4 regions of the Trichocoleus sp. FACHB-591 genome follow, and region 3 is predicted to be linked to each of the others. Evidence: predicted binding sites of a transcription regulator. Region 3 holds the regulator's gene; each other region holds the start of a gene.
The links. Region 3 encodes NtcA, which controls nitrogen genes in cyanobacteria. Its sites were predicted from a motif close to TTTGTANNNNNNNNTACAAA; they were not measured.
Positions count from the first base shown of each region.

Region 1: the regulator NtcA is predicted to act here: its motif matches at 5,990-6,009, upstream of H6F90_RS10015 (ferredoxin--nitrite reductase).
Region 2: the regulator NtcA is predicted to act here: its motif matches at 3,983-4,002, upstream of H6F90_RS05505 (acetamidase/formamidase family protein).
Region 4: the regulator NtcA is predicted to act here: its motif matches at 3,029-3,048, upstream of H6F90_RS17410 (circularly permuted type 2 ATP-grasp protein).

Region 1 covers NZ_JACJPA010000045.1:403,522-411,496, forward strand. Annotated here, with positions in the region: gene H6F90_RS09980 (GGDEF domain-containing response regulator) at 1-995, shown strand, start outside; gene H6F90_RS09985 (hypothetical protein) at 1,081-1,506, shown strand; gene H6F90_RS09990 (molybdenum cofactor guanylyltransferase) at 1,603-2,190, shown strand; gene H6F90_RS09995 (CsbD family protein) at 2,278-2,466, shown strand; gene H6F90_RS10000 (HEAT repeat domain-containing protein) at 2,539-3,903, opposite strand; gene H6F90_RS10005 (ubiquinol-cytochrome c reductase iron-sulfur subunit) at 3,939-4,403, opposite strand; gene H6F90_RS10010 (formate/nitrite transporter family protein) at 4,926-5,789, shown strand; gene H6F90_RS10015 (ferredoxin--nitrite reductase) at 6,124-7,975, shown strand, end outside.
Region 2 covers NZ_JACJPA010000032.1:69,054-77,028, reverse strand. Annotated here, with positions in the region: gene H6F90_RS05520 (sulfate ABC transporter substrate-binding protein) at 1-974, opposite strand, end outside; tRNA gene H6F90_RS05515 (tRNA-Thr) at 1,168-1,240, shown strand; gene H6F90_RS05510 (PAS domain-containing protein) at 1,319-2,428, opposite strand; gene H6F90_RS05505 (acetamidase/formamidase family protein) at 2,710-3,924, opposite strand; gene H6F90_RS05500 (DUF4397 domain-containing protein) at 4,183-4,893, shown strand; gene H6F90_RS05495 (SagB/ThcOx family dehydrogenase) at 4,914-6,455, opposite strand; gene H6F90_RS05490 (pentapeptide repeat-containing protein) at 6,880-7,419, shown strand; gene nfi (deoxyribonuclease V) at 7,416-7,975, shown strand, end outside.
Region 3 covers NZ_JACJPA010000110.1:92,477-100,451, forward strand. Annotated here, with positions in the region: gene H6F90_RS23835 (TatA/E family twin arginine-targeting protein translocase) at 38-358, shown strand; gene pth (aminoacyl-tRNA hydrolase) at 412-1,050, shown strand; gene H6F90_RS23845 (hypothetical protein) at 1,161-1,550, shown strand; gene H6F90_RS23850 (DUF3146 family protein) at 1,560-1,823, shown strand; gene H6F90_RS23855 (pre-16S rRNA-processing nuclease YqgF) at 1,832-2,275, opposite strand; gene H6F90_RS23860 (DUF3084 domain-containing protein) at 2,357-3,976, opposite strand; gene ntcA (global nitrogen regulator NtcA) at 4,239-4,910, opposite strand; gene fabI (enoyl-ACP reductase FabI) at 5,294-6,070, shown strand; gene hisB (imidazoleglycerol-phosphate dehydratase HisB) at 6,180-6,857, shown strand; gene H6F90_RS23880 (putative 2-dehydropantoate 2-reductase) at 6,859-7,836, opposite strand.
Region 4 covers NZ_JACJPA010000094.1:67,154-75,128, reverse strand. Annotated here, with positions in the region: gene H6F90_RS17420 (transglutaminase family protein) at 1-541, opposite strand, end outside; gene H6F90_RS17415 (alpha-E domain-containing protein) at 572-1,522, opposite strand; gene H6F90_RS17410 (circularly permuted type 2 ATP-grasp protein) at 1,536-2,969, opposite strand; gene H6F90_RS17405 (zinc ribbon domain-containing protein) at 3,190-3,831, shown strand; gene H6F90_RS17400 (TrkA family potassium uptake protein) at 3,828-4,916, opposite strand; gene H6F90_RS17395 (TrkA family potassium uptake protein) at 5,079-5,756, shown strand; gene H6F90_RS31170 (hypothetical protein) at 5,907-6,032, shown strand; gene H6F90_RS17390 (sodium:proton antiporter) at 6,145-7,782, opposite strand.

The sequences.
Region 1 (7,975 bases), on a different contig from region 3:
CCCAGCTCGTCCTAGACCGCCTATCTATTCCCTTTGTCTTGGAAGGACAAGAAATTTTTATCACGACCAGCATCGGTATTACTACTCATACCGACGCTGCTGACAATGTTGACCTGCTAATTAAGCAGGCTGATGCCGCCATGCAAACCGCGCAGAAACAGAGCGGCAACCACTATGAGTTTTATGCTTCTGGGATGACTGTCGGCTCTCTAAATCAGTTTCTGCTAGAAGCTAATTTGCGTCATGCCTTAGAGCGCTCAGAGTTTCAGGTTTACTACCAACCCAAGGTGAGCTTGGTCACGGGGGAAATTGTTGGAGCGGAAGCCTTAATTCGGTGGTTTTCTTCTAGTCAAGGCTTCGTCTCGCCCGTTGATTTTATTCCTTTAGCTGAAGAAACAGGATTGATTGTGCCCTTGGATGAATGGGTGATGACAACAGTTTGTACCCAAGCTAAGCAATGGCAACTAGCCGATTTACCACCACTCCAGGTTGCGGTCAACTTGTCAGGTTTGCAATTTCACCAAACTGACCTCACGGAACGGGTAACCCAAATTTTGCAAAGAACTGAGCTGGAGCCGCAGTACCTAGAGCTTGAGCTGACTGAAAGTGTAATTATGCAAAATACCGATGCCACCATTAAAAAATTGGATCAGCTAAAAACGCTGGGGATTCAAATTGCCATTGATGACTTTGGGACTGGCTATTCTTCCTTGAGCTATTTAAAGCAATTTTCCTTTGATACTCTCAAAATCGATCGCTGCTTTGTGCAAAATATTAGCTGTGATTCTAAAAATGCTGCCATTACCACTGCCATGATCCAGATGGCTCACGATCTTGACTTAAAAGTAATTGCAGAAGGCGTTGAGACCAACTCAGAGCTAGCTTTTTTACAGCAGCAAGCCTGTGATGAAATGCAAGGATATTTCTTTAGTCGGCCTGTTCCGGCTCCTGAGTTTGAGCAGTTACTCGTGACTGGTAAGCGGCTCGCTGATTAACGATTGGTATACCTGAGAGATTACTGAGCAAGTGGGAATACTGAAAGCAAGCTTCGGTGAATCCTAGGTTGGTAGCTTGCAGGGCATGTGGCAAAGGGTCAAAAATTTCTTCCTTAGTTTTCGCACTTATGCTGACCTCAGCCCTGATGTCAAAACTCGGCGGCAGGTGAATCACTGGCTACGCGATCGCCCTGCTCTAACATCAGATGAATGGTACGAGTATTTTTGGCAAGCCCGCCAAGTTTCACCCGCTGTCGCAACGTTTGCCTATATTTATTTAGAGCAGTATTCCGGTTTGCAAACGGCCAGAATCTTACCTAGCGATCGCTTAGAGGAAGACTTGCATTTGACCTTAGTTTGCTGGTTTGACTGGCACTTCACCCTTTGCGAAGATTTTGAGCAGCACTTAGGGGTGGGGATTGAGGACTACTTGGAAATGCAAGACCTCTCGACCGTTGAAGATTTTGTCATGTTCTTAAATCAGCAATTGCTCTCCGTGAATCACTCCTAAGTCAGGTGACGCTGATATGAGGTGTTGCGAACCTAGTAGAACGTCCCTTGAATCTCCTAATCTGCTTGTAAAGCTCAAGCATTCACCTTTAGGGTTATGTCACTCGCTGCCATTGTATTAGCCGGAGGTCAAAGCTCCCGGATGGGTCAGGACAAAGCCCTGATTCCGGTCCAGGGAGTACCGCTGCTACGCCACGTTTGTGATGTTGCAGCCGAGTGCACTAACGAAATTTATGTAGTGACGCCTTGGCCACAGCGTTACCGTGAACTATTGCCCAATACTTGTCGGTTTGTGCAAGAACGACCACTGCATCAAGATATTCACCCCCAAGGCCCTTTAGTGGGATTTGCTCAAGGGTTAGCCCAGGTCCAAACAGATTGGGTTTTGTTGCTGGCTTGCGACCTGCCTCGGCTTAGGGGCGAAGTCTTGCAAGGTTGGGCGCAACAGTTAGATACAGTTCCAGAACTTGCGATCGCCTTTGTCCCGTACCATGCTCAAGGTTGGGACCCGCTGTGTGGGTTCTATCGCCGGAGTTGCTTGCCTCTCTTGAATGCTTTTATCAGCCGAGGCGGGCGATCGTTCCAACGGTGGCTAGACCACAATGAAGTGCAAGCCATTCCGGACGCTGACAAACACATGCTCTTTAACTGCAATACACCCAACGACTTAGCGGCTTTAAATTAAATGCGCCACCAGTAAGATGCCAATTTCTCAAGTGAATGGCTAAGCTCGGTTTAGATAGTAATATTTTTAACTAAGGAGCTTAACACTATGAGTATTGAGGATAGAGCTAAAGCTGTTGCTAAAAACATTGAAGGTAAAGTTCAAGAAGCAGTTGGCAATGTAACAGGCGATCCTAAAGACCTAGCCGAAGGACAGGCCAAACAGAATCAAGCCGCTGCTATGCACACGGTAGAAGACATGAAAGATCATGCTAAACGGCTGATCGATCATGCTTAATTTGCTCTTTTAGTAAGCATAAACCTTGGTTTCGCTTCAGCAGAGTTCTAGTAATTCTGCTGATTTTTTATGTTAGTTGCTATCAGCAATCCCATTCATTTGCCATTCTTGCAAAGCGATCGCTATTCCCTGTTTTAGTTCCGGTGATGCCGCTGGATCTGCTGCCAGGGTTTGTAATTTTTGATGAGTGATTTCAGGCGCTAGTTGCTTTAAAGCTGCGATCGCGTGTAACTGCACTCCGATATCTGGCGTGGCTAACAGTTGAATCAGCGGTTCTACAGCAGCTAGTTCTCCAAGTTGCCCCAAGCCTAGAGCGATCGCTTGTTGCGTGTGGGGCTGTTGCACAACAGGGTGTTGACTTCCTAAGGCTGCCAATAAAATTTCGACAGCTTGCGGTTTTAACTCAGGGGCTTCCACTCGGCCTAGTGCCGTGAGCACCGCTTGATAAACCTCTAGGGACTCTAGCTGCAACGCTTGGTGTAAGTAGTTCAAAGCTTCTGGATGTTGCATCCAACCCAAAGCTCGTACTGCTTCTAACTGAAGGACAGCAGGAGTGGCCGCAGATTGCAATACTTGCCACAAGGCGGCAGCTGCGGCGGGAGTACCCAAGCGTCCTAAGGAAGTAGCTGCTTGTTGACACACCGCTAAATTAAAATCCCACAGGCAATCGCGCAGGAGGGCTACCACATCCAGGTCAGGAGCTAAATCAGCTCGTAACGCTAAACCCGCCACAGCCTCTCGTCTGACTGTAGCCGCCACATCATTGAGAGCATTGACCAAAATCGGTGCAATCTGTGGGTCATGAAAACTACTTAATGCTTCGATCGCAGTCGATCGCACCTCTACTTGTGGGTCATCCACCACACTGCATAAGGGAGCAATGGTTTCACGGCTGCGAATCTGAGCTAAGGCTTGCACTGCCAACCCTCTGGATTGCTCGTCGGCTAGTAGTTCTGTTAAAGCGGCGATCGCATCAGGGCCAAAACTTGCCAAGGTAGTGGCGGCAATTTCACTCAACTCTTCCGCTTCTGTATCCTCGGATTGCAGCAACTGCACCAAGATTTTGATGACTGCTGGATGGTTGAACTGACCTAGAATTCGGATTGCAAACCAACGCAGTTCGACCTCGGCTGCATCGTCTTGCACAATCTCGATCAACGGTGCAATCAACCCATCTACACTTTGCCCAATCTGACCAAACGCTGCGGCTAAGGTAGGAAACACTTTGGCTAGATCCCAGCGCGATTGGAAGTCTCCCGTCGCGAGAGCCGCGATCGCCAAATCTAGCACTTGCTTTAGCGCTGCTACTGTTGGCCCATTTTCCTTAGCTTGAGGAGTCGTTTTTACAGCAGCAGAGAATTGTTGCAAATACTGATTCAGTAGCGGCCAATCGGCTTGTTGTGCCGCAGCCTGAGCTTTTTCCAAAACCTCTAACATTGGCAAATCGGGGGTGTTAATACTTTCACTAAAATCTATACTTTCACTAAAACTGTATCTCCCTCCAGCTTTGTCTCGTAAGTTTTGAGCGGCTCTGTCGCAGGTCCTTGCAACACTTTGCCATCCGTACCAAATTTAGAATCATGGCAAAGACAAACAAAAACTTTCTGCTCGGCTTGCCAGTCTACGAGACAGGCCTTGTGAGTACAGCTAGCATTGACTGCGGCTAAAGTGTCAGGACTATCTGGATTACGCACCACAAGCAAAGGCCCCGAAACAAACTTCTGATCGCCCAACTGGCCCTTCTGGTCTAAAGTCGCCACAGTTCCCACAGGTTGAAAACCATCTGCACGAGCAACCGCGCCTGAAGTGGCCGCAGGATTGGATGCTGTTTCGTTGGAAGTTGTGGTTGTTTTGTTAGAACAAGCTGCGATCGCCACTGGCAAAGAACTGGCAATTCCACCAACGCCAACCCAAGTTAAAAAAGTACGACGATCCATGTTCAGTCTATAAAAGTTCTGCTCGTTCAATTGTCGCATAAGGCTCCAAATCAGTTCCTACACTACCGATTACGGGGATTTTCAGCCTCCTAACTGCCTAAAAAATCTACCTGAACATACTTTGTGAATAGTACAGATTGCACCAGGATTATGCAGTTTTTGTATATTTGATCACCTTTTTTGGTTCATTGAGCTAATACAAGAACCGCATAAATTAATTAAAAAATAAGTAATTTTTTCCAAGCAGATTGCGTTTTTAGCTCAACTCAGTTTTTTCAAACTGTCTCGAATGATGCAAATTCTCAGAAAACTGTATAGAAAACAACTTTTAATAAGCATGGAATTCATGCAGTAATTGCATTGATTGATGAATTTTGTAGTTAAAGATACAAATATTCTTTCTATGCAGAAGTTACATAAACATAGATTTTGCAGCTAGAGATACACTTTCAAATTCAAAGTCAAAGATTTTGATTTGAAGTTAAATTTCCTGGCTCAAAGCAGCTTTAAAAGGACTTGATTATGACGAAAGAAGCGATCGCGACTATTATTAGTGCTGCCCGCACCAAAGCAGAACTGGTTGAAGACAGCTTGCCTAAATTCCTGATTCTATCTGTATTGGCAGGAATTTACGTTGGCTTTGGAGTGATGCTGGTTTTTTCCATCGGCGCACCCTTGCATGCGGCTGGGTCACCTGCGGTTAAAGCCTTAATGGGAGCCTCATTTGCGGTCGCTTTGTCATTAGTTATTTTTGCTGGGTCCGAACTATTCACTGGCAATCATATGTTCATGACAATTGCCAGTCTCGCTAAACAAGTTACCTGGAAAGACACTTGGAAAGTCTTGGGCATCAGCTTTGTTGGTAACTTGGCTGGCTCTCTGCTGCTAGCCTTGCTCTTGGTTCAGTCTGGGCTTTTGGCTAAAGGACCGATCAAGGATTTTGTCTTAGAAGCTGTAGCTGGAAAAATGCAGGCTCCCTTTATGGAGCTATTTTTTCGCGGCATTCTTTGCAACATTTTGGTTTGTTTAGCCATTTGGATGGCCGCTAAGACTAAAGAGGATATCGCGAAGTTAGTGCTGATCTTCTGGTGTCTGTTTGCCTTTGTAGGTGCAGGGTTTGAGCACAGCGTTGCCAACATGACCCTAATGGGATTGGGTCTATTTATCCCTCATGATCCTGAGCAAATTTCTTGGATTGGGTATGTCAAAAACTTGATTCCTGTTTCTCTTGGTAACTGGGTTGGTGGTGCTTGCCTGGTTGGAGCCTCTTACTGGTATGTAGGCAGCGATCGCCCATCTCGCAAACCCAAAAAAGCTAAAAAGTTGGAATCAGTGCCCAGTTTTGAAACTTGGGAAACAGAACCTAGGGAGAAAACAACTTATTAATTGCTTAAGCGAACTCATTCTCCTAGTTAAAGAGCTTATCCAGACTATTTGGATAGGCTTTTATTTTTTGAAGCAGCACCTATTAATCAGGTCTTTTGTATCCTTTGTTGCAAAATCAAATGTTTTTTAGATCGTTTGAAATCAACGAGTTATGTCAAAACAGCATGACTTACATGCAAGTGTTTCATATATAGAAACATTTTGTAACTATAGATACGAATTCACTAGCTAAGTACTCATAACCTTAGCTGGTAAGAAACGTTAAACGGCAAATTACATTGAATTCATCTGAATTCAAACCTTGCTTAAAGCCAGCAGTGACACGGGTAGATTCATGACAACCGCAGCAACCAATCCAGCGACTGGAAGCAATAAATTTGAGAAGCTCAAAGCTGAAAAAGACGGTTTAGAGGTCAAAAAAGAACTTGATCGCTTTGCTCAAATTGGCTGGGAAGCGATGGATGAAACCGATCGCGACTACCGCCTCAAATGGTTGGGTGTATTCTTCCGACCTGTCACTCCTGGCAAGTTTATGTTGCGGATGCGGATTCCCAACGGCATCCTCACCAGCGGTCAAGTACGGGTGCTTGGAGAAGTGCTACAACGCTATGGTGAAGATGGTACTGGTGACATTACCACTCGGCAGAATATTCAGTTGCGCGGCATCCACATCGAAGACCTACCCGATATCTTCCGTCGCTTCGAGGAAGCGGGTCTCACCAGTATCCAGTCTGGCATGGACAACGTCCGCAACATTACAGGCTCTCCCGTTGCAGGGATTGATGCAGACGAGTTGATCGACACTCGCGGCATCGTCCGTAAAGTGCAGGACATGATCACCAACAATGGTGAAGGCAATCCCTCCTTTACCAACCTGCCCCGGAAATTCAATATTGCGATCGCGGGCTGCCGAGATAACTCAGTCCACGCGGAAATCAATGACATCGCCTTTGTCCCTGCCTACAAAAACAACAACCTAGGCTTCAATGTTTTAGTCGGTGGTTTCTTCTCTGCCAAACGTTGCGAAGCCGCAATCCCCATGAATGTCTGGGTTGACCCCCGCGATGTGGTGGCTCTGTGTGAAGCGATTCTCTTGGTCTACCGCAACCACGGTCTACGGGCTAATCGCCAAAAAGCGCGCTTGATGTGGCTGATTGATGAGTGGGGTCTCGACAAGTTCCGCTCTGAAGTTGAGCAACAAATGGGTCATGCGCTCCAGACGGCTGCTCCCAAAGATGAGATTGTCTGGGATAAGCGTGACCATGTCGGCATTCACGCTCAGAAGCAACCCGGACTAAATTATGTGGGACTACATGTTCCGGTAGGCCGCCTCTACGCCCAAGATATGTTCGACTTAGCGCGTCTCGCCGAAGTCTATGGCAGTGGAGAGGTTCGCCTCAGTGTTGAACAAAATGTGATTGTTCCCAATATTCCTGATTCTCGCTTAGGCCCCTTCCTGAAAGAACCTCTGCTGCAACGCTTTACCGCTGATCCTGCGCCGCTCTCGCGATCGCTAGTTTCCTGCACCGGATCTCAGTTCTGCAACTTTGCCCTGATTGAAACCAAGAACCGCGCCGCAGCCCTGATTCAAGAATTGGATTCAGAACTCTCTTTGCCGAAATCCGTGCGGATTCACTGGACAGGTTGCCCCAACTCCTGCGGTCAACCTCAAGTGGCTGACATTGGCCTCATGGGGACCAAAGTTCGCAAAGATGGCAAAACGGTGGAAGGCGTAGACCTCTATATGGGTGGCAAGGTGGGCAAACATGCTGTTTTAGGCACCTGTGTCCAGAAATCCATTCCTTGCGAAGATCTCAAACCATTTCTCACGAATCTCCTGATCCAAAACTTTGGCGCTCAAATCCGCACGACTCCACTAAAAACTTCTGCTCAAATTCAGTTTTCTGTGGAAGAAGAGGTAGTTTCCAGCCCGGTTGCTGCTGTCAATGTCCCTGCGGCATCCAGCTATCAACCTGTGGCAGTGGCAACGCCAGTTCCCTCGGCTCCCCCTGCTCCTCCCGCTCAACATGCGATCGCCAGCTTTGCTAAATCTGGCAAAGAAGTTGCTTGCACAGAAGCAGATACGTTATTGGATGTAGCGACTCAAGCAGGGGTAGAGCTAGATAGCAGTTGTCAGGCAGGTACCTGTGGCACTTGCAAGCAAAAACTGCTGGAAGGACAAGTGC
Region 2 (7,975 bases), on a different contig from region 3:
TCTGCAACTTCGCGAGTCCCGTGCTTGTCTACGTTCTTGTCGACTACTGCCACTGGGTTGTCAATCGAGACGTTGACTGCGGGGATGACGAAGGGGAGTTTTTCGCCGTTTTCAGCGGCTAAGAGAATTTCGTTCTCATAGTTGATCAAGGCATCTCCTTGGCCCTGCTTGAAAAAGATGTCGCTGGCTTCCCGCGCATCTCTGGGCAAAACAGGCACATTTTTATAGGCTTTAGCCACAAATTCTTGGGCTTTGGCATCATCCGCACCTGACTTCACAGCAGCATTCCACAGCGCCAAGAAGTTCCAACGGGCACCACCGGAAGTTTTGGGGTCAGCGGTGACGAAGCTTATGCCATCCTTACCGAGATCTGTCCAATCCTTAATGCCTTTGGGATTGCCTTCGCGAGTGACGATCGCGGCGACAGAACGGCTAGCGACAGCATCGTTAGGGGCTTCTTTGTCCCAACCCGCCTCGATTAGTCCAGCCTTTTCAATCTTTTGCACATCAAAGCCGAGGGCTAGATGCACCACATCTGCTGGTAAGCCATCGATCACAGCGCGGGTTTGGGAACCAGAGCCACCGTAGCTGGGCTTGAAAACCACAGTTTGGTTGTGTTCTTTCTGCCACTTCTCCACAAACTTAGGAATAATTTTGTCGTGGGCGGCTTTGGTGACGGCAAAAGAAACTAGAGTCAGTTCAACTTCTTTTTTGGCAGCACTCCCACCTGTAGCACCTGGAGAGCTAGCAGTAGTAGTGTTGCCACCATCGCCAGAGCAAGCGGCGATCGTTACACTCAAAGTCATGCCGACTAGGAACAGTGAGACAAAGCCTCTCAGGGAGCTGAATTTCAACCCATTGAACATTTGCGGGCCGCAGCAACGCAGTATGTTGGTCCAGAACTTGAGCGCATTACTAATTACCCGTTGAGCTGGCTCTTCTCGTCGTTTCGAGCCACGTTGCCACAGACCCATAACCTTTAATCTCCTTTCAAACCCCACTTAGTCGGTCGGGATACCGGATTTCCATCTGAACATAGATAGTACCGAGAGATTTGCAAAAACGCAAATAAATTGTCAGGGGATGAAGCGATCGCTGATTTTCAATTCAATTAAATTTGGAGTGAGGAGTGTTGCAGAATTTGATATACTGACTTTTAGCCAATGTGCTGGTGTAGCTCAGTTGGTAGAGCAGCTGATTTGTAATCAGCCGGTCGCAAGTTCGAGTCTTGTCACCAGCTTTTAAATTAGAAATATTTTTAGCGTGCTATTGCTTAACCGCGATCGCCTGCATCAAGCAGTCCCGATTAAGTAGCATTTCAGTATTTAGCCGCTAATTCCCGAAGAGTGAGTACTGCGGCAATTTTTCTACTCTGCTCATCATAAATGGGTCGGGCATTCCCTTCTACCAGCACCTCCGTCCCATCCAGTCGCCGGATGCGCCAGCGAGCTTCAGTCACGATCTCGTCTCGCAGTGCAGCGCGGCTCAGGGGGAGTTCTGCTGGAGGGTAGGGTTTACCATCCACTGTATAAAGGTGATACGTATCGGTATAGCCTTCAGGCAGTACATCTAACTTGGCAACTCCGTGGAGCCGAGAGGCTGCCTCGTTGACAAAGGTGATACGTCCCTCGGCATCTGTGACAATGACTCCCTCAATCAGTTGTTGCAGAATGGCATCTCGCTCTGTGGCAATCCGGGCAACACGCTGCCGTTCCAGCACTTCTTTGGTCACCTCAATATTGAGGCTTAAAATCCCGCAGACTTGCCCAGTGGTATCTAAGAGGGGCTGGTAAATGACATTGAAATAACCCTCATACATTTCCCCGGTGCCATGGCGATCGTAGCGGACTAGCAATTCCTTGCCCTCGTAGGTCTCGCCGGTGGCATATACCTGATCTAGCAGCTCAAAGAAGCCCTGTGCTTCCAGTTCCCGAAAGGCATTTCGCATCGTTAGACCTTCAAAGTTGCGAGCGCCAATTAGTTGCTGGAAGCTGCGGTTATGGATCTCAATTCGATGCTCTTGCCCTCGCATAATACAGATAGGTACGGGGGCATATTCGAGCATATTCCGAATTTCCGCCCGTACTGCTTCCTCTCGGAGCACACGAATGCGATCTGAGATGTCGCGGCTGAATAGGATTAACCCCTGTTCAGTGGGGACAGCCCGCACTTCGTGCCACGCATACAACCCTGGAAGAAACAACTCAAATTTGACAGCAATAGAACCTGTGATGGCGCGTCTTAGTTCTGCTTCTGCTGGTGTATTAAGCAGTTCGGGAAAAACCTCCCACAGAGAGCGACCCAGCAACTCAGCTCGTTTACGCCGCAGCAGGAGTTCCGCACTATAGTTAACGCAGGTATAGTTCCAGTCTTTATCTAGTTCGGTAACTGCATCAGACGTATATTCCAATACTGTCTCAAGATCCAAATTATTCCTCCGTTCCAGGCCAGTCGTATATCAGTAGCATTTGTTAGAAGATGCCCTTCATACATCTAGCGATAGCCTGATCTAAAGTCGCCCGGCTTTTCAGAGATAGTTTTGGAGGCTGAAGTTCGGGTAGTTGAAGTGAGACTCTTAGGTATCAGTCAAAATAAATCTGCTTTGAATATCCAAAGTGACTGAGCTGGGATATTCAAAGCAGATTTAATGTTTGCTGTTAGTTGTTTGCTCCTATTTAGGCCCTGGAGCGTGGGGTGCGACTCTGCGGGTTATTTAACTCGATTCACCTTGATCAGATCTTTCATGATCACTCCATGAATTCCCTTGACGATATCCACAACTTGAGTGACCTCAAAATCTACTGCGGCACTGCTCAGTTGTAAAGCTTCTTGCCCATTGAGGGGTGTAACTTCTGTGATAAAAGTCAGGCTTTTACGCACTGCATCCTTCATCGCTTCATCCAAATCTTGATTCAGCCCAATCGGAACAAAGGCGATCGGAGTTTCTAGGAACGGTGCGGTAAATGTTTTCTTAGCAGCAAGATCTTTGCGTAGAGTAATCCGAAATGTTGGCTTTAGAGAACACTCGATCGCGGTTAAAGCAACCTCTCCATCTCCTTGAGCACAGTGAGGATCACCCGTATACATCAGGGCACCAGGAACTTGCACAGGGAGATATAGCGTAGTTCCCGCTGTGATTAAATTCAGGTCAATATTGCCACCATAACGGCCTGGAGGCACAGAGTTTACGGTTTCAGCATCATTTTCAGGAGCGACACCAATTAGCCCCATGAATGGTTTTAAGGGAATTTCATAGGAAGGCGAACCAGGCGTGTCAGGTTTCAGGATTCCTAATCCGGTAATTCCTTCTCGCTTGAAATTGGCGTACTGGAGTGGAGAGGCAGTCTGTCCTTTGCGCGTTCTGAGAATCGCCTGAACGGCTTGGGGATCGGTCACGATTTTGATGTATTTGCTATCAGCAACCTTATCCCCTACAGGATATTCTCCGGGTAGTGCACCTTTACCCTTACGGCTACTCACAAACCCATAGGAGGCACGGTGCTCAATCTTGAGAGTTTCAATCTGCAAGACATCTCCGGGCATGGCTCCTTCAACATAAATAGGCCCAGTCACGACATGAGGCCCTTTGCCATCATGAGGGACGTTCGCTCGGATAGTTAGTTGATCTTGCAGAATCTCTTTTTCGGGTACTCCTTTTTGAGTCAAAAACTCAATGGCTCCAGCAGCCGTGCCATCCCGTGACTGGTCTTCTAAAATGCCTTCATGGGAGACGGTCTCAATCGTTACAGTGTCTCCGGATCGAATACGTAGAGCAGGCTTAGCCGTCTTGCCATACAAACGTCCCCAAATTACAGTTTCCGGGGTGGATTTAAGCAGATACTCTTTTGCCCAAGCGGGGGAGTTGGAACTCCAAATACCTAGAACCAATCCAGCCAATAACCAGGTGTGGTTTTGCCTCACCATCCCGCTCACGCCTCACTTGACGACTTCAGCCGTACCATAGCTTCCCTCATCCGTATTATTTGTAAGCTTAGCTACATTCTCTTGCCGAAAAATCAGCGAAATTGTCCTTGAATCAGGCAATTTTTAGCAAAAATTACTGCGTTGTTGGTTCTAGATGCTGAGGGTAAAGCGCATAGAGACTGGCACGAAATTGCTTTAATTTTTTAACGATCGCGCTCATTGGCAGTTGTTTAGCATCAAGGGTTAGGAGAATCATCAATGTCACTTCATCATCAAGGCTGGATGCTGCTATCAGTCCTCGCGACTGGGGTGGGACTAGCGATGCCATCTAAAGCCGAGAACTTGGCTTACGTGAACTACTGGCTACTGGATGCTAAACCAACCGTCAAGACGTTGCACTTAAACCAGCAACCGATTCATGCCTCTTACTCTCCAGAGCAAATCATTCCATCCCAACGTATTCCTGCGGGAAAGTACGCCCTCTCCCTCAATTCCATCTCGTCTCAGCCAGAGTCTCAGCCAAAACAGAGCTTTAATTTAGAAGCTGAGCAGTTTTATACCGTAGCTCTATTTCAGAAAGGCCAGGTACTCCAAGGGCTAGTGCTGAATGACAAGCTGAGTCGTCCTGAACCTACAGTAAGACTGGTGAATCTCATGCCTGAGCCTGTCCAAGTGACGATCAATCAAGCTCAGCCGAAAGGATTGGAGCTGCAATCGGGCGAGCAAAAGGATGTAGCGATCGCCCTTGATAGTCCCTCGAAAGTTGGTCTAGTTACAGTGAAGACAACTGCTAAATCTAATCCAAGTCGCTCTGCAACCAAAGTCTTTGGCGTTGGGCCTGACTATGCTTCTGTGGTCGTGATTAGCTCCCAAGCAAACTCACTCAGACTAACTCGTTGGCAGTACGATCGCTGTGCTGTCCGCATTGAAGCCTACCAATACGAAGATGCCTGTGGCCATTCAGACTAGGCAACCAGAATAGCCAACAGCTAGCGGGGGCGACCCAGGGTGGTGATATAGAGAACGGCTTCATCCACCGGAATGCCTAACACTTCATTCACCTGATTATCAAAGAAGCCACCAATGCCACTGACACCCAAACCCAGATGGATGCCAGCCAGGTTGAGTTTCTGCCCCAAGTGTCCCGCATCCATGTGGAGGTAGCGGTAGACGCGATCGCCATATTGAGCCACCGCAGTTCTCAGGTCCGCCGTATGAAACACCACTGCTGCGGCATCACGACCCAAATCTTGCCCCAAGCATAAGTAGTGCAGTTCTCGCCGGAAGTTTTTGAAGCGGATTTGTCGTAATTCCTGAGAGTGGGGGGCGTAGTAGTAGCAGCCTTCTTCTAAGCCAATCACACCAGAAACTGCAATAAAGGTCTGAATCGAGTTCAAAACAAAATAGTCTGGATACCCATCCAATCCCTGTTCAATATAGTGCTCAGGCTGGTAAGTAAAGTCCAGCAACGCTTTCAATTCTGCTAGGGTAATTGACTCTCCGCTGTAGGCGCGGGTAGAACGACGGCGGAGCATGGTCTCTTGCATAGCCCCTAAGTTCTCTCCCCAAACAATCGGCTGGGACAGCGTAGAAACTTTTAGGCAAAACGGAAAATTGTATTGATCCGACTGAGCCTTTTCTCGATTGGTACGTGGTGGTATTTTGGGGATCTTTTTGAAGGCTGCGTTTGGCTGAATCTGAGTAGCTTGATGGAAATAGCTCAGCAATTCTCCATCAGGAATGCTGGGATACTCGGTCTGAGTCGCCGAAGGTAAGGCTGTTACCGAAAGTGGCAGATTTTCTTGCACTTCTAGCAAATCGGCCACCGGAATCACTGCGATCGCTCCTTCTTGGTCCGGATCGAGGTAGAGCAACTGATTAAGCGCCTCGTCAGCAAATCCACCAATCAAATGCGGTCGATAGTCATTGAGAGCGCAGGCTAACTCAATGTTGCCCAGCAAGTGCCCAGCATCCAAAAAAATGCGGCGGTAGGCGCGGTCCTGATAGCGCCATGCCGAGCGAGCAAACACCGCAGTCGTGACCAAAGCCATCTGCGTGTCATCTAAAATAGGGTGCCAAAAGCAAGCCGATTGCAATTTCTGCCAAACATTGCTGTCCCAGAAATGCCACAGCGAGTGATTTTTAGACTGATAGTTATACAACCCAGCGGGTAGGAATGGGGTCCCACGGGAAACTAAATACACTTCTGCCGGATACAGACCCCCCGCTGAAGGCGCAGCCCGTAAATAAACTGGACTTCCGGTTGTGGGAATCATGCCTGTTAAGCCGTAGCTGCAAAATAGCAGGCGCGACAACCGTTGCCACCAAGCAGTCTCTGCATCTTCAGCCAAGACTTCTTGTGGGTCAGTTAAATAAGGCTTGAGATCGAAGGTAGTGCCGATCTTGTATTCCTTAAACGGAACAGGCTGACTCTCCCAATCCAAGCGATGGCTTTTACTGGCAAGGGTTTGCGGATCGTATTTGGTCCGCTCGTGGTAGTGCTGAGCGATCGAGACTCGAAGTTCTGGCATAGAGATTTCTGGGCAGTGCAGTTACGTCTCTATTTAGATCTTGACATCTCTCAGGGTTAAAGTGTCTGTTTGTGCAGAAACGCAGCCTGGCATCTGAATTGATCCTATATTTACCCCCTATTCATAGTCTGTTCATGACTACAGCGAGAGTATCCCCAAGGCGACAGATGTGGCTAAAGTTTTAATCTGGCACAGTTGGAGGATAAAACAATGGCAGCAAGCTTGGAGGTTCGATGTAAATAGGTTAAGTAGATAGGTTAATAAGTGCGATCGCAATCAGGGATTCTTAAAAAAGCGTTAAAGCAACGGTATTTTTTGTCACACTATTTTACATTTTAATTACAAGTTAAGTATAAATGCTTAGTACGTATCTCGCGTCAATCCTGAAAAGAGTTTGACGAAGATACTGTCGGGAATGGTTACCATGCAGAGGGTCAGCGCCAAAGAAATACTATCTTGCTATGCCGAAGGGCAACGAGATTTTAGTAACATTGATGCCGGGGAAGTTTTTCTATTTGAAGCTGAGCTACCTAACATCAATTTACAAGGAAGCAACCTAGCCACCGCTCATCTTCCCTACGCCAATCTCACTTATGCCAACTTACAGGCAGCCCAGTTACCAGCAGCGGAAATGAGCAATATTCAGCTTTATCAAGCCGATTTAGCTGGAGCCAATCTACAAAAGGCAAATCTATCGCGAGCGAATCTGCGCCATGCCAACTTGCAAGGGGCAAATCTCGCTGGAGCCGATCTATCTGGGGCAGATTTGTATAATGCCGATCTGAGTCAGGCAAATTTATCCTCTGCAAATCTTAGCCGCACCAACCTAGAAAAGGCCAAACTTCAAGCAGCCCAGCTCGCTGGTTGTAATCTCTATCGCGCTCAGCTCGTGAATTTAGAAACAGCCTATATCGATCGCACTACTATTCTGCCCGATGGTCATCGCGACAGTCATTCTCTATGAAGATCCAACAACAGCATGCTTGGCCCGCCACCGCTGAAGAAGCCACTATAATTCAGCAGCAACTGCGTGGTGACATCATCAAGGAAGACCAACTAGGAACGGTGCAGCGCGTCGCTGGAGTGGATGTGGGCTTTGAGGCAGATGGAACTATTACTCGTGCCGCGATCGCCGTCTTAAGTTTTCCGGAGTTGCAACTGGTGGAACACGCGATCGCCCGTCGCCCCACCACCTTTCCTTACATTCCAGGCTTTTTGTCTTTCCGAGAAATTCCTGCTGTCCTAGATGCGCTAGAACAAATCGCCACTCCCCCTGACTTGTTGCTCTGTGATGGTCATGGCATCGCTCACCCTCGACGGATGGGGATTGCTGCTCATTTGGGGCTACTAGTGAATTTGCCTGCGGTTGGGGTTGGTAAGTCTTTACTAGTCGGAAAACATGATGAGGTGCCAGAAGAGCGAGGCGCTTGGCAACCGCTTCAGCATCGGGGTGAAACGGTTGGAGCCGTGCTGCGAACCCGTGTTGGCACTAAACCTCTCTACATTTCGTTAGGGCATCG
Region 3 (7,975 bases):
AACTGAGCCGTCCGGGATTTGACTAGGAGGAATCTGCGTGAATATTTTTGGCATCGGTCTACCGGAGATGGCGCTGATTATGGTTTTGGCTCTGCTAATTTTTGGGCCAAAGAAGCTGCCAGAAATCGGTCGGAGTTTAGGAAAGGCGATTCGCGGTTTTCAAGACGCCTCTAAGGAGTTTGAAAATGAATTTAAGCGAGAAGCCGAACGACTGGAGCAAATTGTCACTGAGCCAATGGAGGCCAAGCTGGAACCTCCATCTCAGCCCGTGCTCTCTCCTGCTGTTACCGAAACTACCGCTCAAGCAGAGACGGATGAGGTCGTGGCAGCAGTTTCTCCAGACGAAGTAAAGAGCTAGCCTGAATTTTTAGCGTCAAGATTTACTGCCTGTAGATTAGTAATTGAAAGCCAATGACAGAGCCTGCTTCGACACCCAAACTGGTGGTGCCGCAATTAATTGTGGGGTTAGGAAATCCGGGCGCTAAGTACGAGCAAACCCGCCATAATATTGGTTTTGCTGCTATTGATGCTTTAGCCCGCACCTGGCGCATTTCGCTATCGGAAAATCGTAAGTTCCAAGGTGTATTTGGCGAAGGGCCAGGTCTTCAAGGCAATAAAATTCGCTTGCTCAAGCCGCTGACTTACATGAATCTTTCAGGACAGTCGATTCGAGCTGTGTTGGATTGGTATAAGTTGCCCCCAGAGTCCGTGCTGGTGATCTATGACGATATGGATTTGCCTGTGGGTAAAATCCGTTTGCGTCTGTCTGGCTCGGCGGGTGGGCAAAATGGGATGAAGTCAGCGATCGCTCACTTAGGTACCCAGAATTTCCCGCGTTTGCGAATTGGCATTGGTAGTCCCAAGGACGAAAATACGGCTACTCAAGATGCCGTGTCTCACGTCTTAGGTCGGTTTGCGCCTACCGAGGCCCAAGTCATCACTCAAGTTTTAGAGATGACCGTAGACGCTGTAGAACTAAGTCTCAAGCAAGGCTTTGAAAAAGCCATGAGCCTCTACAACGGTCGTTCTGTTGTAAGTACCAAAGTTTGAACGACTTCTGTATTAGACGCTGAATCTGTGTTTTAACTGTTGGCTGAATAAACTGAACTCCGGTACATTGGCATTTACTGGATGGCCCCACTAAGTCGAACTAGCCTCAGATGGGGGTTAGTTCAATTCGTACCAAAGGCAGATCAAATCAGGTCTTTGGTTTTGCCACCATTGCAGGAGAAGCCTTTATGCTGGATAGTTCCGATCCTCTCTTCATGGCTGAGAGCGCTGCTACATCACTGGCGATTTTAGATCAAAGGCTGGTGAAACGGTGCCATATTCAGCTGCCTGACATGCCTAATCCGATGAGCGCCATTTTTTATCAAGGGTGCTTTTATAGCTATGTTCGGTTTTTTCCCTCACTGGAAACAGCTCAAAAGGCGGCTGGACGTTTGCTTACCAAAGGTAATGCGGTTGTCTTTACTCAGGTAGCGAAAGGTTTGGTATTGTGGGTGCTGGAAGCGGAGGCCCAGTTGGCTAGTAAGCCTGTAGTGAGATAAGTAGAGACTGTGAGTGCTAACCGTCTACCTGAAACCATTGCTCATGTCCGGATCACGCATCAGTCGTGGAATCAGGGCAAAATTGAGGGGGAAGTCAGAGCTAACCAATTTGAGTGGCAGTTTCAGTGGTGTTTTAAGCAAGGCAGCTTGTTAGTGCAGCCTTCTCTCGGTAGAGCTTTGATCCAAGAACCTCTAGGGCGCTTTTTAGAGAAATGTGACTATCAGCTAGAACCGGGTGGTGACTACTCATTCACGATTCGCGCTCAGCTCTAAGCTTAAGTTTAAGCAGATGCGACTAAGCGTTCTAAATAACGCTCAATCAATAGAATTGCCACAATATCATCAAGCGATCGCGGTGGGGTTCGCATCCCTTGAGGAATTAAACGATACAAGCCTTTAGGGGGGTACATCTTCCAGTAGCGATCGCGAGCTTCTAAGCTGCTGTAACGCTCGTCTACCAAGACGACCCGGAGCGGATCGGGTAAATCATCACTTAGCTTTTGTTTCCAAGTTTTCGCAGTCGTTTGATCCCCCATCACTACGATCGAGATGGGTAGCTGTTTTTGGAGCTGTTGAATCGTAGCTACCACTTCATCCGCTGCAATAACTTGGTGGTAATGTAGCGTCCGGTCTACTCCCATCGCAGCTAAACCACATTTGTGGCGACCAGGATCGAAGCCTAAGATGATCGGCTGATCAGGATTGGGGGGAGGATTTAAGACCATGAAATTCTAATCATTTGCCAGCAGAGCGAGGAAACAGTTCAACTTGTCAGCGTTACTCTGCTTTATTGTAACGAGCTGCCGTTACAAATCGTCAGGACTGACGAAGGGACTGGGAGAGGAATCTGACGGCTTGGAATTGGGGGCCTTTCCAGGGTAAGGGTCTGAATGTTGAAACTCAAAATTAGCGTCCTCTTGAGTCACGCTGTTGTTTGGATTGTTTGGATTAGGAGTGGCATTGTTGGGTTGAGGAGATGGACTGCTGTTGGGTATAGGACGATTGGGTTGAGGAATGTCCCGACTAGTGCTCAGCACCACTTGGCCATTCTGAATCGCTAACAACTCCACCTTCAGCGGACCTGCTGTGTAGATCACACCCGTGGTTACAACCTTTAAATCCAGCGGCTGGCGATACTGCTTCAACTGCTCGGCAAAGCTCAAAATTGCCGTGACGCTAGGACCATTCGCAGCGATCTGCACTCCTTCCGTGAGTACTCCCGCGCCTCTGGCTCGAAACTCCGTGGCGGCTAGCAACAGTTCGATCCGCTTTTGAATGTCGGCTTCAGTTAGGGTAGATGGATCAACTGAAGCGGCAGCAATGACATCACCAGACAGAAATGCCACTTGGTTGAGCGTAGCGCTCGCCACCACCTGAACGCTCTTTTCTCCTAGCACATAGTTACCCGCTGAGAGAATTCTAATGACGTAATCGCGACCATCTTCAATTTGGTCAACCAGTTGTTCTACTTCCGGTCTGGTGATTTGAATAATCTGCTCGCTGACTTGACCAGTACCAGGACGGGTCAACTTGATAGCGTTACGATTTGCTTCTCGCAGTAACTGGTCTATTGCTTGCTGAGCGCCTGTGGGAGAAACGATCCGCACGATGCCTGCTGACAACACTTGTCCTCGGAAGAGAGCGACGTTGCCTTGGCGTAAGGTTTCATACTGCGCTTGATAGTACTGGTAGTACCGCTGCAAGGTTTGGACAGCTTTCTCTAGATTGGCCTGTTGAACCTCTAAATCTTTAGTTTCTTTAATCAAGTTTTGGCGCTCGCTATCCAGTCGGTCGATCTCGGAGCGGAGTCCCGTTGCTTGCTGAGAAACAGTGCTTAGTTGCGTTTGAGTTCGGTTTAGTTCTGCTTCGGTGCGGTCTTTGGCATCTTCAATCCGATCCTTTTCTGCTTCCGCGCGGCTCAGTTGGCTCTGAGTTTGATCGAGCTGAGCTTCGGTTCGGGCTCTTTCAGCCTCGACTCGGCCTAGCTGGGTTTGGGTACGATTTAGCTGTGCTTCTGTCGTCGCTTGCTTGGCGATCGCGGCCTTAAGAAACAAATTAATTCGATCCAGCCGTTGTTGGGCCGAAACTTGCTCGGCGCGAGCTTGGGTCAGCTCTTGCTCAACTTGATTTTTTTGGACCCGCGTCTTTGCTAAATCTTCTCGCGCCCTAGAGAGGTTTTTCTGAATTTTGCCCAATTCAAAAACGCCAGTCCGGAGTTGATCGCTCACAGCAAACAAAATGGCGAGTGTAGAAGCAGAAATGATGCCACCCGTGACAATCGTCACTAAGACCGCGGTTTTGCGGGGACGCAAGTTAAACAAGCTGAGGCGAGCCTTGCCTACGCGCGTGCCGATGCGATCGCCCACCGTTGCGATCACACCCCCCAACACCAAGATTGCCACAATTAAGATGTACCCGCTGGTCATCTACCCTCAGGAAGCCATTTGGCTCACACCCAACTCAGATACAGCCTATCTCATGCCCTGGAAGTTTTGTGTGCCATCACACCTGTAGGACGACAACAAGTAGACCCAGCTCGCAAAAGTGGCTGCCTTGCCTCAGCGTCAGGAGAGCATCACGGCTCTCTTTGTTTCCTCGCAGGAGTGCCATGAAGCACCTTCCTAGACCAGAGAGCTGTATTCAAGTCGCTGTAAGCGCTTGTTATTACTAGAGGTTAACCATAGCAGATCAACTGAACTGTTGACTGAGGGCGACGGGATTATGAACCGTAATTTTTTTCTTATGGATGGAAATCATCTTCTCCTGCCGCAGATCCCCGAGTAGGCGCGTGACTGTGACCCGTGTGGAACCAATCGCCTCTGCGATCGCCTGATGCGACAATTTCAAGTCAATTGTGATCCCGTCAGGGCCAGGAACGCCAAAGTCACGACAGAGGATGAGCAAGAAGCTGACCAAGCGTGATCCCATATCCCGGTGGGCCAAGGTTTCGATCATCATCTCAGTCTGCAAGATGCGCGAAGACAACCCTTGCAACATCAGCATCGACAGCTCTGGGTTATCCTTGAGGGCTTTTTCCACTTGCTCAATGGGCACCGAGAGCAATTCCGCCGGAGTGAAAGCAACTGCGTGATAAAAGCGATCAGAACGATTGCCTGTAATCAGCGAGAGAACCCCAAAGACACTATTTTCTCGCAGCAAGGCTACGGTGATTTCTTCGCCCGCTTCATAAACGCGAGACAGTTTGACCGCACCTCGGACCAAAAAGTAGACACGCTCCGCTGGATCACCGGGGAAGAAAATCGTCTTGCCTCGATCAAACGTTTCAATCACGGGAGGAAATGCTCCGCCTCCCAATTGACGAAACACAGATGCTAACGGCCTATCCTGCGTCATTACCATATCCTTTTACCTTTTCGATGCCCTTCTCCAACCTTCATGGGCCGCTCGTCTGGAGATGAACCTTACGAAGGTGAGCCAACTGTAAGCAATTGATGACTTTAGAACACTTAAACTTACTCTAGAGTCATTTTTTGTTCTATTTGATACACAATCGGCCAGCGATCGCCAATGGCTGAAGAATTTGGCTGCTGTTTCGAGGACTACAAACGAACGGATCTTAGCTGTAAGCGGTCTATTTAGACCCTATCTTACTCCCCCTAAAGACAGATATCTTGTGATAGGACTCAAGGCAGCGTATCACCCTACAAGCGACAGTCGATGTCAATATCTTTAAGCCCCCATCTTTGAGTATTCTCGTAATTGCCCTTAACGAAGAGATTGCCATGCTGGATCTGACCGGAAAAAATGCCTTAGTCACAGGCATTGCTAACAATCGCTCGATTGCTTGGGGAATTGCCCAACAACTCCATAAAGCGGGTGCCAACCTAGGGATTACCTATCTGCCCGATGAGCGGGGCAAGATGGAAAAAAAAGTAGCAGAACTGGTTGAACCGCTACAACCCAGCTTGTTTGTGCCCTGCAATGTGCAAGATGATGCTCAGATTCAGTCCACCTTTGAGACTGTGAAGGAGAAGTGGGGCAAGCTAGATATCTTGGTTCACTGTCTGGCCTTTGCCAACAAAGATGACTTATCTGGCCACTTTAGCAACACTTCGCGGCCAGGATTTACCACAGCCTTAGACATCAGCACTTATTCGTTGATTCAGCTCAGCGGTGCCGCTAAACCCCTGATGACAGAAGGCGGCAGCATTGTCACATTGACCTACTTGGGCGGGGTGCGCGTGGTGCCCAACTATAACGTTATGGGCATTGCCAAAGCGGGCTTAGAAATGAGCGTCAAATACTTGGCGGCAGAACTCGGACCCCACAATATTCGAGTCAACGGCATTTCTGCTGGCCCGATTAGAACTCTCGCTTCCTCTGCGGTTGGGGGAATTCTGGACATGATTCATCATGTGGAGGAAGTGGCACCCCTGCGTCGCACTGTGACTCAACTAGAAGTTGGCAATACAGCGGCGTTCCTATGCAGTGATTTGTCCAGCGGTATGACAGGGCAAATCCTCTATGTTGATTCTGGCTATGAGATCATGGGGATGTAGTGGTTGCCCTTGAGTGACTACAACCGTTTGGCCTGCCTGCGCAGGCTCAAAGTTTCTTACTTCCTGTTTCTACTTCTCAGTTTTTACTTCCCAGTATTGAGTAGGGCCTATGCAGACTAGCATTCATGAAGCGTCTTCCCAAGAGAACCGCACAGCCTTCGAGCAGGCCAACGGAGCATCATTAGAACCCGTATTTTCAGGACGAGTGGCCTCAGTCAGCCGCAAAACGGGTGAGACAGATGTGCATGTCACCATTAATTTGGATGGACAGGGCCGCTGTGTAGCCGCCACAGGTATTCCATTTCTCGACCACATGTTGCATCAGATTGCTTCACATGGGCTGTTTGACCTAGAGGTGCGAGCGACGGGCGACTTAGAAATTGATGACCATCACACCAACGAAGATGTGGGCATTACCCTGGGTCAAGCTCTGGCTAAAGCGTTGGGCGATCGCAAAGGCATTGTCCGGTTTGGTAACTTCCTCGCGCCCTTGGACGAAGCTCTAATTCAGGTAGCTCTAGATTTATCTGGTCGGCCTCACATTAGCTATGGCCTGCAAATCCCCACCGAACGAGTCGGCACTTACGACACGCAACTAGTACGGGAATTCTTTGTGGCAGTGGTGAATCACAGCCAGATGACGCTGCACATCCGTCAGCTAGATGGCATCAACTCACACCATATTATTGAGGCTACTTTCAAAGCCTTTGCCCGTGCTTTGCGCGTTGCTACAGAAACCGATCCCCGTCGGGCTCACACCATTCCCAGTTCCAAAGGCGTTTTGTAATCTATCCTTGCTCTGGGGATTGGGCTCGGGTGCGATTGCTCAAAAACTTTAACTGTTGGTAGAGCATGGCAATCTGCGGAAGCTGCACTCCTGCGGCTTGGGCAGCTCGGAGTGGGTTGCCAAAAATTGCCTCAACTTCCAGAGATCTGCCTTCGTCATAGTCAATTTTCATGCTGGTGCGGTAGGGCTTCATCTTCACCGTGTCATCCAGCATTTTTTGAATAAAATCATCAGCGATCGCGCGACTCTGCACTTTTGCTCCTAAGGCAACTTCTCGCATCAATTGCTCTGCCAAAGCATAAGTGTAGCGATCGGCCATCAGCGCATCAGTTGTGGCGTTGAGGACCACTGACAAGCCGTTGAAGGGAATATTCCAAACCAGCTTGTGCCAGCGGGCGAGTAGCAGATCTTCAGCCAAGTGGATCGGGATACCAGCTTGGGTAAAGTCTTGAGCGATTTGGGACATGCGCTCTGTGATACCACCCGCTTGATAGTTCGCTGCGTACTCGCCTAAGGTGATGGCTCCATAGTCCAAGTGGCGAATGTGGCCAGGACCTACTTTGTTGGAACAAATAAAGCACAGCCCACCCATGACGCGCTTCGCACCTACGATTTGAGCCACTTCTGCTTCTAAGCCCAAGCCATTTTGCAGCACTAAGACAACGCCATCTTCTTTGAGCACCCGAGGAAGTAGGGCTGGCAACAAGTGATTGTGGGTACTTTTGAGTGCGACCACCACTACATCGCAGCGAGGCATCTCCTCGACTCGACGGTAAGCATAGACCTGAGACAGTGTGAAATTTCCCTCAGGTGACTCGATCACTAATCCTTGCTGCTGCACCTGTTCGTAATCACTTCTGAGCAGGAAATGAACTTCTGTGCCTGCTTGCTGAAGCCGCGCCCCATAGAAGCCCCCTAATGCTCCTGTACCTAAAATTGCATAACGACGATTGGACGCAGCACCCAAAGAGGCCCCCATTGCTCCTAACTCCCTGCTTGCTCCTGTTCAAACATACTGTAATGAGGGGATGTGGCCCTAGGCTGACTAGAGCTTTATGGGTCGCAAGGCGGATTTAGAGACAGCCTAGAGAACAGACGGCTATCATGGTAGGCATTGA
Region 4 (7,975 bases), on a different contig from region 3:
GCGCCCAGGTGATCCCTGGTGCTAGGGGTTCGCCAAATTCCCGAATCGTATGTTTACAGGTTTGGTGAATGCGTTGACTCAGCTCGGAGAGAAACGCGATCGCATCTCCTCCAGTCGCTTGATGGATCTCCTGGGCCAATTTCACGGCGACGGGATCAAGGCTGGTGGAGTAATGCAGCGTTTGCCCGCTTAGGTAGGGTTTGAGCTGTGTATGGAGGGAGGCAGGATAATCAATCGGCAACTTCAGCGCCCAAGCCTCCATCAAATAGTCGAAAGGGTTGCTGCGGAGGGTTTCGACTTGCGACAACACTTGAATCTGCAAGCGATCGGTCAACTCTTGCTGGAACCACAGCTTAACCACCGCATTGCCATCTAAATCCGTGATCTGCGAGATGCCCAGTGGTTTGGGATCAACCACCAGCGAGAAGGATTGCAAGGATTGACTGGCATCACAGCGGGGACGCAGCCTGACCAAGTGCGGAGCCAGCGTCACAGGCTGACTGTAACTGTAGGTGGTGGTGTGGGCGATTTGGTAATGCAAGGAAAGTCAGGAGGAGTGAGGGGCCAATGCTTATACCGGATTGACGGCGACAAAGGTAGAAAAGACTTTTTCGCCTATGTCATTCAGTTGTCGCTGAATTTTATCTAAAAACTCATGTAACCCTGCTTCAATGATGTCGTCAATTGTCAGGTAGCCAAGTTCGGAGCGTAACCGTCCGACTGCCCGCTCAGTTGGATTGCTCCAGGTTCCGGTTGGGGTGCCTGTAATGCGATGCAGCGATCGCTCAGCTTGCAGGATACAAAACTGAATCGAGCGGGGGAATTCGCGATCGAGAATCAGAAACTCTGCTACGGCAGTGGGGTTGATTCGGTGCCGCTGCCGCTTACGGTACATTTCATAAGCGCTCGCTGACCTGAGCAACGCCATCCATTGCAACTCATCCAAGGTGGTCCCCACATCTTTGGCGGAGGGGAGCAAGATGAAGTACTTCACATCCAGAATCCGCGCTGTTTTGTCAGCTCTTTCTAACAAGCGACCAATCTGTCCGAAATGCCAACCTTCGCCGTGGGTCATCGTGGCATCCATGATGCCTGCGAATAAGTGACTAGACATTTTTACCTCAGTAAAGAAGTCCTGCCACTCTGGCAGCGAATCAGTCTCAGCCGCCTCTTTCACCATAAAGTAGAAGGCATTCAGCTGCTGCCACATCTCGGAGGAGATCACCTCACGCACAGAACGGGCATTCTCGCGCGCTGCTGACAGACAAGAGAGGATGGAATTAGGATAGTGGCGATCGAAGGTGAGAAACCGCATCACATTCTCTGCGGCCGCCTCACCATAGCGCTGTTGAAACAAAGGCAAATCGCCTGTGGTCAGGATCAGCGGTTCCCACTGCTGAGTCACCCCAGGGGGAGAATCTAGCAATAAATTCAGATTCACTTCAATAAAACGAGCGACATTTTCGGCTCGTTCCACATAGCGATTCAGCCAATAAATTGAATCTGCGACTCGACTGAGCATCACTTTTATCTCCTTACTTGCAGACCACCCAAGTATCTTTGCTACCGCCGCCCTGGGAAGAGTTGACGACCAGAGAGCCTTTTCGCAACGCCACTCTGGTTAAGCCACCAGGGCTGACATAGATGTTTTTGCCGTAGAGAATGTAGGGGCGCAGATCGACGTGGCAGCCTTCGATTTGCTCTTCCATCAAGGTAGGCACTCGGGAGAGACAAAGGGTGGGCTGAGCGATGTAATTGCGGGGGTTAGCCTTAATTTTCTCGGCAAAGGCTTCCCGCTCTGCTGCCGAGGCTTGGGAACCAATCAACATGCCATATCCCCCCGACTCGTTCGCTGCTTTGACGACTAGTTTGTCTAGGTTAGCCAAAACATGGCTTTGCTGTTGGGGTTCCCAACACAGATAAGTCGGGACGTTGGCGAGAATCGGGTCTTCGCCCAAGTAATAGCGAATAATTTGCGGCACATAGGCGTAAATGACTTTGTCGTCAGCGATCCCAGTTCCTAACGCATTGGCGAGGGCGACTCGTCCGGCGCGATACACGTCCATCAAGCCTGGAACACCGAGCATCGAATCGGAGCGAAAGGCTAGCGGGTCGATAAAATCATCATCAATGCGGCGGTAGATCACATCGACTCGCTGCAACCCTTTGGTGGTGCGCATTTGCAGGTAGCCATCCGCCACGACTAGATCACGCCCCTCCACCAGTTGCACACCCATCTGCTGGGCCAGAAAGGAATGCTCAAAGTAGGCTGAGTTATAGATACCAGGGCTCAGCACCACCACAGTGGGATCGCTCAGATGCTCTGGGGCTAGATTCAGCAAGGTTTCTAGCAGGTGACTGGAGTAGTCCTCTACGGGTTGAATCGGCATGGTGTTGAAGAGTTGCGGGAAAGTACTCTTCATGACGCGGCGATTTTCTAGCACGTAGGAGACGCCAGAAGGACAGCGGAGGTTGTCTTCCAGCACATACCAGCGACCATCGCGATCGCGCACCAAATCAGTCCCAGTGATGTGACACCAAATGCCTCCCGGCGGGTTTAATCCCAGGCAAGGCTTGAGAAAACCCGTGGCTGAATAAATCAGCTCTGCCGGAATCACACTATCCCGCAGAATTTTTTGCTCGTTATAGATGTCATGCAGAAACAAGTTCAGCGCGTAGATGCGTTGCTTTAAGCCTTGTTCTAGTTCTTTCCATTCCTGCGCCGAGACAATGCGGGGAATGATGTCAAAGGGCATGATGCGCTCGGTGCCCTGACCATCGCTATAGACATTGAACGTTACGCCCAACTTCATCAAGGCGATCTGGGCAGATTGCTGGCGACGTTTGATTTCACTAGCAGAGAAAGAATTAAACCGCTCGATTAAGAGGGTGGCTTCCGGACGGGGCTTGCTTTTGGCGATAAACAACTCGTCATAAAAACCCTCTGGATCATAGTGATCAAATCGCACGGCAAACCACCCACCTTGCTGGAGTCATTCATCCTTGATAGAGGCTGAGGGAGTTCGATACTGTAGCCACTGATACGGAATCTTCTTTAGAACGCTTTAGAGTCAAATAACAATTTCTATCACTCGCCGCTGTTCCTGAAACCTGCCCAAAAATTTTCTAGGGAATCTTAATACCCGTTCTCTGAACTTCCACGTTAACTTGCTAGTGAACGCGATCGCCATGCTTAATCTTTCTATGGCTTACATTGGCAATCTCAGCAGTACTGAGCAACTCCAGGTCGAGAACGTAGGAACCCAAACTGCGATCGCCTTGACCAGCGCCAGTACGAGTCAGCAGCAGAGTCAGTGGACTAGCCTCACCACAGGTCATTGGGTGGTGCCGCCCACCTTATTTCGAACTCCGGCTGGCTGGATCTTACGGATTGAATCGGCTCAAGGCCAGTTCTTTGTGCAACTGGCAGGGGGCAGGCTCAATCTGTTGACTGCGCCACCCAGCTTGACAGGGGCAGAAACTTTACCACTCCAACCAGTGGCTGGAACCAATACTGGCGCTGATGCGGCATCATCTATGGCACCCATGCTGCCGATCGCTCCCCTATCACCCCTGCCGCCGCTGCCGTCTATGCCACCCATGCAGATGGGAGATATGCAAATGCAGCTAGAACCCATGCAGATGCGAATGGGCAATATGCAAATGCAGATTGGCACCCCTCCCGTCACTTCAACTCCTTTAACTCCTGCTCCCGCTCCCGCACCTTCCTCCACCGAATCAGCCCAGCGCTTCTGCTCGCAGTGTGGCAAAGCCGTTAGCCTCAGCGATCGCTTTTGTGCTCAATGTGGTCATGCTTTAACCGCACCTTAGGTGTGCTTGGGAAGGCGGGGCACGCGGTGGCGAATCGGACCCAGAACTTGATTGAGTTCGCGCAGTTGCTCGGCGGTTCCCATAGAAATGAGCACATCTCCGGTCATCAAGGTGGTGTCGGCAGTGGGACCGGCAATCAAGCTACCGTCAGCGCGGCGTATCGCTAGCACTAAGGCTCCGGTTTGCGATCGCAGACGAGCTTCGCGTAGAGTTTGGCCGACATAGGGGCAAGTGCCTGGCTCCAGCAAACACTCCTCCATGTAGAATGCTCGGTCTGTCCCAGTCAAAATACCATCGACAAAATCCATCACCTGAGGCCTGAGGGCAGCGGCGGCCATGCGTTTACCGCCCGTAATGTAAGGCGATACGACGGCATCTGCACCCCCTCGTTGTAGCTTTTTGAGGGCTTCTTCGGTGCTGGCTCTGGCGATCGCTCGGACTTGCGGATTCAGAGTTTTGGCCGAAAGCACGGTGTAGAGATTCTCGGCATCGGAAGGCAAAGCTGCTACCAAACAAACGGCTCGCTCAATCCCCACTCTAGTCAGCACTTCGTCGAGCGTGGCATCGCCTTGAATGGCCACATAGCCTAGCTCCTGCGCTTCGTGCACCTCCGCCAGATCAGAATCAATGGCAATAAAGGGGATGCCCTCGGCCTTAAACTCTAAAGCAATCTGACGACCCGTTCGCCCAAACCCACAGAGAATATAGTGTTGTGTCAGTGATTCCATGATGCGCCGTCGCTGCTGTAACCGCAGTCCTGCTTGAAAGTACCCTTGAATCAATGCTTCTGTGAACCGATTGACGATATAGCCGATCGCCACCACTCCCATCAAAATCAAGATGATAGTAAATAACCGTCCGCGATCGCCCAGCTCATGGACTTCCATAAAGCCCACGGTCGCTAGGGTGATCACGGTCATGTAGGCGGCATCCAGCCAGCGCCACCCCTCAACCCAGCAATACCAAACCGTGCCAATCAGAAACACTCCCATAAGAGCGATCGCGCCGCCGATCAATTCAGCTTTGATGCGTCGATATCTTTGCTCAATGGTGGCTTGAGAGTTAAAGAGGTTATCGGGATTCACATAGCAATGCTAAAGGGTCTCTGTTTGCAGAATAACCGCGATCGAGGGGTGTGGTGCAAAAACGTTGCGCACTCCTCTCTCTAGGACAGGTGACTCGTGGTACAGCCGCGAGTTGTTGACAACTTGTAAAGTAAAGCAAGGGGCCTTCATCAAGGGAAAGCAATGTACGTACTGATTGGGGGAGCAGGGTTAATCGGGCTTAACTTGGCCCAGAGATTGGTGGATTTAGGGCATACGGTGGCGGTGATAGATATTGACCCAGTGGCCTGCCGCTACGCCCGCGAGCAAGTGGGAGTCATGGCTTTTGAAGGCAGTGCTGTCAGCACAGAAGTTTTGCTGGAAGCGGGAATTCGCAAAGCCGATGCTTTGGCTGCGGTCTTACGGGATGATGCCCTAAATTTGGCAATGGCTACTTTAGGCAAGCATTACGGAGTGCCGCAAATTATGGTGCGGATGCGGCATCGAGACTTTGGTGAACCCTACCGCATTGCTGGAGCGACACATGTGATCAATGCGATCGAGCTAGCGGTATCGACGATGGTGAATGCGATCGAATATCCAGAGGTGGAATCGATCATGCACTTTGAGCAAGGCCAGATTGAAGTGTTGAAGCTAGCGATTCCCAACCAATGTCATGTGGTCGGGCGCAGTGTGGCAGAAGTGGCGCAAGATCAACGCTTTCCAACCGGATCTTTGATCATTGGCTATCAAACCCACCCGCAAACCTCGCTGAAAATTCCCAACGGCAGCACCGTGTTAGAACCCGGATCAACCATTTTGATTGTCACTAAGCCAGGAACCCTGCATGAGGTGATTGATTTTGTGCAGGGCTGCACTTGATGCAAAAGCCTTTTGAAGGAGATATGTCATGAGGTGGAACTCCTACATGGAGTTAGCCTTGCATCACAATGCTTGAGATAGAGAAAATCTGAGGGCTCAAACTACTAACATGAAACCTGAAATATCTAATAACAAACACCCTTATTACTTATGAAACCCGAATTTGCCATTCCTTATCAAACTGGTGCTAAATTATCTCAGCCTTCTGATGGTCAGGTAAAATCCATTCTGCCAACTCCACCTAGTAGTCAAGAGCCTTCTAAAGTGCAGAAATAGGTAGTTGTTTGCTAGGGGTGGTCGCTATTGAGGGCGGATGAAGTCAGGCATTGACTCGGCCCTCAAAAAGTTAAGGTAGAACCACCTCAAGCAAAATCTTAGATAAAGCTTCTTAATCGTCTTCTAGCTTTAATAATTGCTCATCAATCTGGCGCAAACGCGATCGCACGATCACTTCAGACAAAACCCGTTTCCGCAGGGCATCATTGAGTGCGCCTTTCTCTACCAAAAGTAAGCGTCTGCGGATGGCATCGAGCTTAATGCGATCGCCAAAGGTTTCTGCTGCTCCATTGCCCACATTGACAGTATCAATGCGGCGGTTGAACAAGTCGCGTAGAGTCTTTTCCGCCGATACCACGCGCACCTGATAGCCAGAGCGCATTTCTTCAAAGATAGAGCGGGGCAACACTCCAGTTTTGAGTAAACCATCCAGCTCGTCTTGAGCTGCTTTGGCAGCAATGAGCTGCGCCTGTAACTCTTCCACCTGTTGGCCTGCATCGGAGATTTGAGACAGTTGCAACTGCCGAACGACCCAAGGTAAGCCCAATCCTTGCACCACCAACGACAGCAACACTGCCCCAAACACCAACACAATTAATTCGCCACGTCCAGGTAAGCTGGCTGGCAAGCTGAGCGCTAAGGCCATCGACAACGACCCTTTGATATTGCCGAGAAACAGCACATGTTGCCAGCGTAACGGCACAGCACGATCGAACCAACCCACGACTGCCAGCAAGGGATACACACAGAGCGATCGCCCGACTTGGTAGGCCAAGACTCCTAGCAACACCGCAGGCAGCGTCCGCCACAGCACGGGTAAATCAATTTCTAAGCCAATCAGCAAAAAGATAAAGGTATTGACCCCGAATCCCGCGTAGTCCCAGAAACTCAACAGCGTGATCCGGCTAGATGCAGACACCCCCCGCGACAAGCCCAAGTTGCCGAGAATTAACCCCGCCACGACCACCGCTACCACCCCAGATACGGCAATCAACTGGGAAAGCTGAAAGGCTCCGAGCGCCACGGCCACAGTGAGCAGAATACTGCTGAGTGGGTCATCTGAGCGCACAAATAACTCAGTGCTTAAGTATCCTAAAGCCGCCCCGACTAGAGAACCCCCCACAATCACCACGATTAGTTCTTGAATACTTTCGCCTACAGTGACGGAGCCCGTTTCATAAACCTTCAAAATCAAGCTGAATAGAACGAGAGCGATGCCGTCGTTGAACAAGCTCTCTCCTTCGACAATGGTGGAAAGCCGCGCTGGAACTGGAACTTCTTTAAACACGGCAATGACCGAAACTGTATCGGTGATTGCTAGAATCACGCCAAGCAGAAGGGCTGGAATCCAGGCGAGTTCTAAACCAAATTTCAGGATGATGGCCGTGATCCCCGACGCGATCACCACACCGGGTCCTGCCAACAATACAATCGGCTTTATCAGACTCCGCAGACGACTGATATCAGTGTTGATCGCCGCTTCAAACAACAGAATTGGCAGAAACAAATTCAGAATCAGGGAAGAATCCAGGCCGATGCGATTGGGCAAAAATTCCGCGATCGCCAGTCCTGCCAATACCAACCCAGTCACATAGGGAATCCGAAATCGTCGCGACAACAAGGCAACGACCGTGGCGACGAGCAACAGAATAATCAGCGTGGGAACTAAGGCTGCAACTTGCCCTTGATTGGAAGTGATCAGCAATAAAGATATGTTTCCAGAAAATCCAGTCAGTTGGCTCAAGTGCATGGCTTAGGAAAGAGGTAGTTGCAAACGACAAGATTGATTGAGCAAGCTGAAGTTGCCCTATAGTTCAGTCCAAAGTTTAGTCGTTAAGAAACCTTGAATAAACTCTGCCTGGAAGCTGCACAGGTTTTCGCAAAATTCGATTAATCTAGGAGTTTGACCAGTTCTTCGCAGTTTAGTACTCGTACAAGGATTA